DNA from 3 places in the Synechococcus sp. TAK9802 genome. Region 3 is predicted to be linked to each of the others. Evidence: predicted binding sites of a transcription regulator. Region 3 holds the regulator's gene; each other region holds the start of a gene.
What was found. The regulator NtcA, encoded in region 3, controls nitrogen genes in cyanobacteria. The targets are predictions, from matches to a motif close to GTANCNNNNGNTAC.
Positions count from the first base shown of each region.

Region 1: the regulator NtcA is predicted to act here: its motif matches at 1,336-1,349, upstream of SynTAK9802_RS12105 (DUF4278 domain-containing protein).
Region 2: the regulator NtcA is predicted to act here: its motif matches at 1,705-1,718, upstream of SynTAK9802_RS09810 (DUF4278 domain-containing protein).

Region 1 is NZ_CP047937.1:2,115,782-2,119,016, reverse strand. Features, by position in the region: gene SynTAK9802_RS12120 (Zn-dependent hydrolase) at 1-30, shown strand, start outside; gene SynTAK9802_RS12115 (DUF1028 domain-containing protein) at 27-701, shown strand; gene SynTAK9802_RS12110 (hypothetical protein) at 786-1,004, opposite strand; gene SynTAK9802_RS12105 (DUF4278 domain-containing protein) at 1,085-1,252, opposite strand; gene SynTAK9802_RS12100 (type 1 glutamine amidotransferase) at 1,444-2,202, opposite strand; gene ureC (urease subunit alpha) at 2,199-3,235, opposite strand, start outside.
Region 2 is NZ_CP047937.1:1,696,143-1,699,377, forward strand. Features, by position in the region: gene SynTAK9802_RS09790 (leucyl aminopeptidase) at 1-135, shown strand, start outside; gene SynTAK9802_RS09795 (hypothetical protein) at 132-368, shown strand; gene SynTAK9802_RS12670 (hypothetical protein) at 400-582, opposite strand; gene SynTAK9802_RS09800 (hypothetical protein) at 806-973, opposite strand; gene SynTAK9802_RS09805 (hypothetical protein) at 1,170-1,322, opposite strand; gene SynTAK9802_RS09810 (DUF4278 domain-containing protein) at 1,457-1,624, opposite strand; gene SynTAK9802_RS09815 (DUF3104 domain-containing protein) at 1,831-2,121, opposite strand; gene SynTAK9802_RS09820 (hypothetical protein) at 2,353-2,505, shown strand; gene msrA (peptide-methionine (S)-S-oxide reductase MsrA) at 2,717-3,235, opposite strand, start outside.
Region 3 is NZ_CP047937.1:243,235-246,469, forward strand. Features, by position in the region: gene SynTAK9802_RS01260 (resolvase) at 1-377, opposite strand, end outside; gene SynTAK9802_RS01265 (DUF3084 domain-containing protein) at 374-1,525, opposite strand; gene ntcA (global nitrogen regulator NtcA) at 1,553-2,269, opposite strand; gene rph (ribonuclease PH) at 2,328-3,071, opposite strand; gene SynTAK9802_RS01280 (cob(I)yrinic acid a,c-diamide adenosyltransferase) at 3,217-3,235, shown strand, end outside.

The DNA of each region.
Region 1 (3,235 bases), 320 kb from region 3:
TTGCTGCGGCTCGACCGTCAGCTGCTGTGACTTTTTCGATCCTGGCCCGTGATCCCAGCAACGGTCGCTTTGGTGTGGCTGTGGCCACCTGTCATCTGGCCGTTGGATCCACCGTGCCTCACATCCGCTCCGGGGTTGGTGCTGTCGCCACCCAGGCCCACACAAATCCGTATCTGGGGATTTGTGGTCTTGAGCGCCTGGAGCAGAGTTCGGATGCCGAGAGCGTTCTGGCCAGCCTTCTTGCGGATGATCAAGACCGTGAACGGCGTCAGTTTCACCTGATCGATCTGGACGGTCGTACGGCTTGTTGGACGGGGCAGGATTGCGGCCCTTGGGCAGGGCATCGCCATCAGCGTGATCTGTCTGTTGCCGGCAATTGCTTGGTGGATGAGGGCGTGTTGGTAGCCATGGAGCAGGCCTTTCTCACCAGCGACCCCAGCTTGAAACTGGGCCGCCGCTTGATGATGGCTCTCCAGGCCGGGGAAGCGGCTGGTGGTGACCATCGTTCTCCCTTCTGCACGTCAGCGGCGGTGCAGGTGAGCGGTGAAGCGGCTTTTCCGCTGTTGGATCTGCGCGTTGATTTCCACGAGCGCTCCGTGGAGCAATTGATGGAGGTGTATGAGCGCAGTCAGGCTCTCTGGGCCCAGGAGTGGCGGGATGAACTGTCGGAATTGCCGATGCTCAACCGCTTGGTGGCTTGAACCTGCTGCGTCGTTGACGCCATTAAAAAAGCCCTGCAACACAGTCGTGTGCAGGGCCTTTTCAGGAATTCAACTCAGGCTTGTTCAGCTAGGGACGGATGCTTCCCACTCCACGTTCAGGCCGGCCTGACGTGCGTCGGTGATCAGGTCATCGATGCAATCCATGCCAAAGGCGGCTTGTCCAGACAGCAGGGCATCCCATTCCTGAGACGGAAAGTGGGTCTGCAGCCAGAACACGCCATGCACGCTGGAGGGACTCACTTGCACGAGGCCTTGGTCGAGGCGAGAGGTGATGAGATCCAACGTCTTTGCTGAAGCTGGATCTATTACGCCTCAATCCTCGGAACTGGAATGTTCGAGTTGCTACGGATTAAGAAGTTGGCCTAGCGCGTGTAGCCCACGCCGCGGTACACGAGCTGCACCGGAGTGCGGTGGTTGTTGATCTGGCGGGCTTGGTACACGTTGCGGCGGTAAACCAGCTGCACCCCGGGCTTGCCCTGAGTGGCGTTGTTTTGCTGGTACTGATGCCCGCGATAGAGAAGGGTGGTCATTGGATGGTCCTCGAAGCAAGCTCAGGTCCCCGTTCCATGGCCTGAGGCGAACTGCGCTTCGCGCGATGCGAAGTGAACGATCGGTAGCTGTTGCTACAGAAATATTGAAGCTCTTGCAAATGCCGAAGTGGTGTTCAGGTTGATACCTCTTCAGAAAAGTTTTTGGTTTTGTTTATTTTTGTGCGTAGGAATTAGTGGGTCTGGCTGATCTCAATCAGTTGATTGAGCACAGCATCGAAGAAGTTTCGGCCTTGTTCCTGGAGCGTGGTGCCCAGCCTGCGCCAGTCCTGGGTCAGGCGATCGGGCCCTTCAGCTCCAAGGGCGTTCACCACGTAGTCGTGGTCGTTGGCGATCCAGCGTTCCAGCGCGTCGCCGTCGATCTCGAGGTGGCATTGCAGGCCAATGGCGTGGGCCCCGATTCGAAACACCTGTTCGGCGCAGTGCAGTGAAGAACCCAGCAGGGTTGCATCAGCCGGGAGGTGGATGCGATCACCATGCCAATGCAGCACCAGGCTGCTGCTTGGTTGCCCCTTGAGCAGGGCCTCATCACTGGGATTCACGACCCAGTGGATCGCGCCGAGCCCCAGTTCCTTCAGTTGCTGCGGTGGTGCTCCCACCTGCAGCGGTTGAATGCTGCCCCCTGCAGCCACAGCCAAGAGCTGCGCCCCGAGGCAGATGCCCAGCACCGGTCGGCGTTGCTGGTGCCAGGCCCTTAACCAGTCCAGTTCCTGCAGCAACCAGTCCATGCCCGGTTGGTCGCGATCGTTCACGCTCATCGGGCCACCGAGCACAAGGGCGATGCTGTTGGCACACGCCCTGGGGTCCGGCAGTGGGTCGCCCCGGTCGGGCCTCAGGATTTCGAGTGTCAGGCCCCGCTGCCGCGCCAGCTCTCCCACCAGTGCGGCGTCTTCGTGGTCCACGTGTTGGACCACCAGCAGCGTGGGGCTCAAAGCAGCAGGTAGCGCTGGGCCAGGGGCAGCACCTCGGCGGGCTCACAGGTGAGCAGTTCACCATCGGCGAACACCTCATAGGTCTGTGGGTCCACGCTCACCTTGGGCAGCGCTGAATTCAGCTTGAGGGCGCTCTTGCCCACGCTCCGGGTGTCCTTCACCGCCATGCAGGTGCGCTCGAGCCCCAGCTGGCGTTGGATGTCGGCATCCATCGCCGCTTCGCTCACGAAGGTGAGACAACTGGGGGCGAGGGCTTTGCCGAAGGCGCCGAACATCGGCCGGCCGTGCACCGGGCCTGGGGTGGGAATCGAGGCGTTGGCATCGCCCATCTGGGCCCAGACGATCGAACCGCCCTTTACCACCAGTTCCGGGCGAATGCCGAAGAAGCCTGGCTTCCACAGCACCAAATCGGCGAGTTTGCCGGTTTCGATCGACCCCACTTCGCTGCTGATGCCGTGGGCCAACGCCGGGTTGATCGTCACCTTGGCGATGTAGCGCTTGAGCCGGTGGTTGTCGTTGCGAGCGGAGTCTTCCGGCAGCGCACCGCGCTGCACCTTCATCTTGTGGGCGGTCTGGAAGGTGCGGGTGATCACCTCGCCCACTCGGCCCATGGCCTGGGAGTCGCTGGCGATGATCGAGAAGGCGCCCAGGTCGTGAAGGATGTCTTCGGCGGCGATCGTTTCGCGCCGGATCCGTGATTCGGCAAAGGCCACGTCCTCGGGGATCTTCGGATCGAGGTGGTGGCACACCATCAGCATGTCGAGGTGCTCCTCGAGCGTGTTGCGGGTGTAGGGCCGGGTGGGGTTGGTGCTGCTGGGCAGCACGTTGGCCTCGCCGCAGATCTTGATGATGTCCGGCGCGTGTCCACCGCCGGCGCCTTCGGTGTGGAAGGTGTGGATGGTGCGTCCCTTGATGGCGGCGATCGTGTCTTCCACGAAGCCGGCTTCGTTCAAGGTGTCGGTGTGGATGCACACCTGCACATCCATCCGATCGGCCACAGACAGGCAGGCATCGATGGTGGCGGGCGTGGTGC
Region 2 (3,235 bases), 740 kb from region 3:
GCCAAAGACACCGCCTGGGCCCACATCGACATCGCCGGCCCGGTCTGGAGTGACAAGGGCAAAGGCGTCAATCCCGCTGGTGCCACCGGCTACGGCGTGCGCACCCTGGTGAACTGGGTGCTGGCCCAGTCATGAGCCGCTCGCCGGTGCGCTGGTACATCAAGGCCCAGCTGGGGGTGCTGCTGCTCCCGGTGGGCCTCTGCCTGTTCGGCGAGGCGGTGAGCCGCAAGGTGGTTCAGATGCTGGGCAAGGACGCAGGCCCCTGGTTCTGGTACGGAACCCTCAGCCTGATCTGCATCAACGCTGGCATCGGCCTGATGATCGACAGCGGACTGACCCGAGGCTTTCCAGGACGACGTCAGAACTGATCAGGGCGCCCAGGTTCAGGACGAAAAATCCTCAGGAAGCAACAGCCTGCAATTCGAGGGAGCGGTCTGGGGTTTCCAATGCATGAATCTGCCACCGTGCTCGCTCGGAGCAGGTTTCCAACACCCGATCAAGATCATCCGATGCGTGCTTCGGCGACGCGTATGGACCGATATGACGGGTGCCAAGACCATCCTTAATGGTCAGCAGATACATACAACCCTCCTCTCACCGCCTGATCGTAAGCATGGGCTGAAGCATCGTCGATGACCGGAAACCCGTCTGTTCACTGAGAACTTGCTGAATCAATCAAGTTGCCGCGCTTAATCTTTTCAACAGGTTGGATGTTGGTTTCTTAAGGAATTCGACCAGATTTGATCAAGTAACGGCCGGCGAAATCCCCTGGAGCGATAAGGGGTATCGCTCCATTTCATCGGGCTCAGTCGGCTTCAGTGACAGCCGCTGGAGCCGCAGACCTGCCAGACATCTCACGCAAAGAGCCAGCAGCACAGAGGGTTGAAAGCGCGATCGCAACCAGGGCGGCGCTGTTGATCAGCTTGAGCGCGACGGGCAGATGGGTGTTGACCATCTCGCGAACGTTTGCCATGAAAAAAAGTTCATAGTGAACATCTTCATAGTGCGGCCCCTGTCAACGCAGCGAGGGCGCCCGCAGAGCCCGGCCTTTTTGTCGTATGGCGACGACCAGCCACGGGAGCCCAGGCCATCCTGCGGGGGCTTCTTTCGGTGAAGGGGCAATGCGTCGAGTGGGGGTGCTTAGGGAACACCCCCTCTTTTTTTGGGCATCAGCCCACAAGAACAAGGGCGACGTTGAGAATCGCCAACCCCACCAGGAACACCGCCGCCAGCAACGCGGCTTCGGGGAAGAACTTGGCAATCACAAAACCCACCCCAAGAAACACCGAGGAGATCACGATGGCGGTGAGATCCGATCCCATCGGCGAATGCTGACTGGCTCGCCCACAGGATGTCGGGATCTCCCTTGGACCGTGGCTTGCCTCCATCCGACTGCCCAACAAAAAGCCCCTGCCCTTGAAAGGGGGCAGGGGCAGGAACCAACGGGTGCTTCGGGCTACTTGGTGTAGGTGACGCCCCGGTAGGTGAGGGTGTGGCGGCTTTCGCCAATCAGTTCCTTGCGACAGGTGTTGTAGTGCTCGCGGCGGTAGGTCAATTCAACGCAGGCCTTGGGAGTGGCTGGAGCTGCTGCGTAGGTGTGGCCTCGATAGAGAAGTGCAGTCATTGGATGTTCCTCGAAGAAATCCAAGTCCCCGTTCCATGGCTTGGAGCATCTGCGCCCCCTCAAGAGGGGGTGAACGTTTTGTAGCAACCGCTACAAACCACTTATGAGACAGCCGTCAAGCCCGCGTCGTTCGCGCGAATACACACCGCCCCTTGATCAAGGCCCCACTCGATCAACAGCCCTTCTTGATCAACGGCCCTGCTCGATCAACAGCCCGAAGAGACAGGCGCACTGGCGGGCCATCCATCCATCGACCAGATCACATCCGAGACCGCGTCGGCGTTGATCCATTTGATGACGCCCGTATCCACGTCAGCCACCTGAAACAGCGACGGAAGCCTGGGGTGGCGAGCACTTCCCTCGCAGAAGAGCACCTGCCCCATCCACCAATCCCCTTGATCGAGCTGGTCTCCAGCGACGACCACAAAGTGCCCTGGGCGGACGTGGAGAAAGGGAGCCTCCGCCTTCACCGCGAGATCACCGTGATCAACCGACATGAGCAACCCAGGAATCAGTACACCTGTACTCATAGCCATGGCGATATGGGTTTGGCAAGCCTTCAATCGCGCTGGCGTTGAAGCGCAGACGTGTTGCCAGACACTGACGTAAGCACTTTTACTCCCTGGACGTTGACCCGTGGGCGTCTAGGTTTCGACAGTCTTCAGACCCGTAGGCCCCCTTTCGATCGCACAAGGCCCTGAGCCTGCCGCTGTCGAGAACGCCAATCGATGACTGACCGCACTCTCAGCATTTCCGATGCCCTGCGCGAAGCGCAGCTGCAGCGCCTGGAAGCCTCCCTGGCCTGCAAGGCGGCATCCAAGCCTCAGGCCACGACACAGCCAGCAAAAGAGAAGGACAAGGACGCCAAGGCAAGCGACTGATCGCACCAGTCCCCACGCATTCCTTGATCAGATCAGCATTTTGAGGAGCATCCGGCGACTTCCGATGTCCTCAAGTGCTGTGCTGTGGAGTCGCTGCTCTCGATCCTGTTGGGCGTCGCCCTCGCTTGGGCGATCACGCGGGTGATCATCTGGCTGAGCGACCGTGCTCGCATCCGGGGGCGCTCTACCGAGGAATGAGGCTGCGGCAGCCCTACTTCCCCCAGGCGTTACCGGAGCGAGCGTTGTCGCCCCAGACGCTGTCGAGTCTGCGGTCACGACCGCAGCTGAACCGGTAGAAGTTGTATTTGACGGCGTTGTACTCCGCGTAGTTCTGGTGGTATCCCTCGGCGGGCCAGAAGCGAGCCGCCTGCCGGAGCTCCACCTTCAAGGCAGACCGGGATTGTCCGAGCTCACGGGCCGCCGCCACAGCACTGGCCTCAGCCGCCTGCGCCTGGGCGTCATCAGCCGTGAAGATCACCGGCCGGTAGGAATCACCGCGGTCGCAGAACTGGCCGCCGCCATCGAGGGGGTCCACATTGCGCCAGTAGCTCCGCAGCAGCTCCGCGTAGCTGATCTGATCCGAGTCAAAGCGCACCTGCACCGCTTCCTGATGCCCTGTCGTCTCACTGCTCACCTGCCGGTAGGTGGGGCGCTCCAACTGCCCGCCGCTGTAGCCGCTCACGGCATCACGCACCCCGGGCAGATGTTCCAGGTCGTGCTCCATGCACCA
Region 3 (3,235 bases):
TGCTCCTCAAGCATCACCAAAGCTGCAACAGCATCCAGATCCACCGGTGGAATGCGCAGTCCTGCCGGCAGCATCCGTCGCCAACCTCGAGCTGGCCACAGCGCCCAGTAACGCTGTCTCGCCCTCAGGGTTGTTCCCTGCTCTGGAACCACAGTGAGATGGCCCAGCCGTTCCAGTCGCTGGATCCATGCTCGGCTTCCCGTGCCATCGCCGATCAGGATGCGGTCGAGAGCTTGGTCTTGATTCCAGTGCTCCAGCCAGGGTTCGACGGCCTCCGGGGCCAGCACATGCCCTTCGCGCACGAGGCCGAGCTGAAGATCGGCCAGCACAAGACCACATTTGCAGCGGCCTGGATCGAGGACGGCCACCCGTTTCATGGGGAGGCCTGAATGGTGACGACGACAGGATCGGCACTGTCGCTGACCCCTGCGGAAATCACCTCCAAGACCACGCTTTGGCTGGGTCCTTTCATCAGGGTCTGGGCCAGTTGGGAGAGGGCTGATCCATCGAACTGAAGGCCTTCGCTCAGGGATCCCCGCCGCTGCACTTCGGCATAGGCCGAGGCCAGGAGCAGGTTCAATCGTGTGCGAATGCCCTCTGGAGTGCGTTCATCCGGTTGCAGTGTGGTGGTGGCCAGCAAGTCTCCGCGTTGGGTCACCGGCCGGTTCGGACGCACCTCGGGAAAGGCGTACACCGCTGTTTCACCTCGCAGCACATTGGTGGCTGAGCGCAGCGAGATCACCCAGGTCTCCGGTTTGCGGATGATGCTTTGCAGGCGTTCCACATCGCTGCGCGGAACGCGGATCAACTGGCGTTCGGGTGCTTCGCCAGGCCGCACTTTCCCGTAGGCGTTGAGATTGGCCTCCTGCAACAGCCTGTCGACAGCCTGTTTGGCCTGGTCCGGAGCATCCAGTCGAACCGTTGCTCTTGCCAAGGTCTGTCCGCTGCTGATCACCACAGATCCACGCCGCAAGGCGACCAGATTGCGTTCCAGTTCTTTGAGTTCCTGCTCACCGGCTCGGATGTGGCTGCGAACGCTGTTGAGTTCGGCTTCCGTGCGCTGGATGTCCGCATCGCGGGAGGTGATGTCCTGGCTGAGGCGTTCACGTTCGGCTTCGAGTTGGGCCAGCTCCTTCTGAAGAGGAGCCAGTTCGAGGCGCAGGGTGTTGGCCCGTTGCTGCGATTGCTCGAGCTCAATGGCGATCCGTTTGGTTTCTGTTTGGGTCTTGTCCCGTTCCCGCTCGGCTGCCTCCAGCTGCTGACGGCTGTCCTGGAGTTTCTCCTGCAGGGCATCCAGTTCAAACAGGCCCACCCGCAACTGCCGGCTCACCAGAAGCATCAGGCCAAGTGAGAGTGCGCTGATCAGGCTGCCGGTCAACACCGTGATCAAAACGGCGGTGCGCCGTGGGCGCATGCTGAACAAACTCAGTCGCGCTTTGCCGACGCGGCTGCCCAAGCGGTCGCCCAGGGTCGACAGCACGCCCCCGAGCAGCAACAGAACCAGGATCAGTGTCCAGCCGCTCATGGCTGCACAAGTCGGGCGATGGCAGGCCTAGCTGAAGCGTTTGGCCAGCGCGATCGGATCCAGAACCGTGATTTTCTTGCGGTCAATCTGAACCAGACCGGATTGACGCAAGTCTCCCAGCAGACGCGTGATTGTGACGCGTGTTGAGCCAATTGCTTCAGCGATGGCCTGATGGGACAGGCGCAGGTCGATGGTGATGCCCAGCTCATCTGCCACGCCGAAGTCCCTGCAAAGCACCAGCAGGAAGCTCACCAGCCGGGATGACATGTCCCGATGGGTGAGGGTTTCAATCATCGTCTCGGTCTGCAGAATCCGGCTGGAGAGACCCTGAAGCAAGCGCAGGCCAACGCTGGTGTCTGCTTCGATGGCGGCCTTCACGGAGGTCGCTGGTGCCGTCACCATTTCGACCCGAGTGAAGGCCACAGCGTGATAGAAGCGGTCGGACCGTTGACCTGTCAGCAGTGACAGCACCCCGAAGAGGCTGTTCTCGCGGAGCAGGGCCACGGTGATCTCTTCTCCCGATTCGTAGACGCGGGACAGACGAACGGCTCCCCGGCGGATCAGATACACCCGTTCTGCGGGATCTCCGGGGAAAAAGATGGTCTTGTTGCGATCCACCAGTTCACTGCTGGCGCCATCGAGATCTCTGATGATCTCCAGCAGGGAGCGGTTGGCGGGCTCTGCGCTGGGAGCTGGAGCCACCATCTGCGGGGCGTATCGGCTGAAACCTCGGCTACTGGTCATGACAACCCCCTGGTGTGGCGAAGTTACGGAGCCGGCGGTGGCCGCCATGTAGCGGTTATTACGTAACGCTGCTGTGCTCGTTGAAGGCCTGGCGTTGCGCCTGCATCAGGGATGTCAATCCCGGCTCTGCTAAATCCAGCAGCTCATTGAGTTGGCTGCGACTGAAGGGCGCACCCTCCGCAGTCCCCTGGATTTCCAGCAGACGGCCATCGCCGGACTGCACAACGTTCAGGTCCACCTCGGCTCGGCTGTCTTCGCTGTAGTCCAGATCCAGCAAGGCCTGGCCATCAACCAAGCCAACGGATACAGCCGCCACCTGATCGATCAGGGGTGATTGCTCCAGCACTCCCTGGTCCACCAGGGATCGGCAGGCTTGGTCCAGGGCGAGCCAAGCCCCGGTGATCGAGGCCGTCCGGGTGCCGGCGTCCGCTTGGATCACGTCGCAGTCGATCAGCAAGGTGCGCTCCCCTAGGCGCTCCATGTCGATCACGGCGCGCAGGCTTCGGCCGATCAGCCGCTGAATTTCCTGGGTGCGACCCGAGAGTTTCATCAGCTCCCGTGATTGCCGCTGTGGGGTGGATCCGGGCAGCAACCGGTATTCGGCGCTGAGCCATCCCAATCCTTCTCCCTCGCGCCAGCGGGGAACCTTGTCCTCCAAGCAAACGCTGCAGAGAACAGCGGTTCGGCCGGTGTGAACCACAAGGGAGCTCAAGGCAAACCCCATGGGATTCCAGGTCACCGAGAACGGTCGCAACTGCTGCGGGCGACGGCCATCAGTGCGTTGTTCAGGGGATTGGCTCATCGGTGGTGTGCAGTTCGTCAAGCCTCGCAGGCGGTTGGTTCTCGCCCTGTCCAAACACCATGGGTGGTGTCAATGCCCTTGTGGAATGTGATCTCGCCGCTACATTCAAGGTCTTGCCGGGGTCGCCCGGACAGATGCTTCCGTGATGACCACAAGCCTCGCCG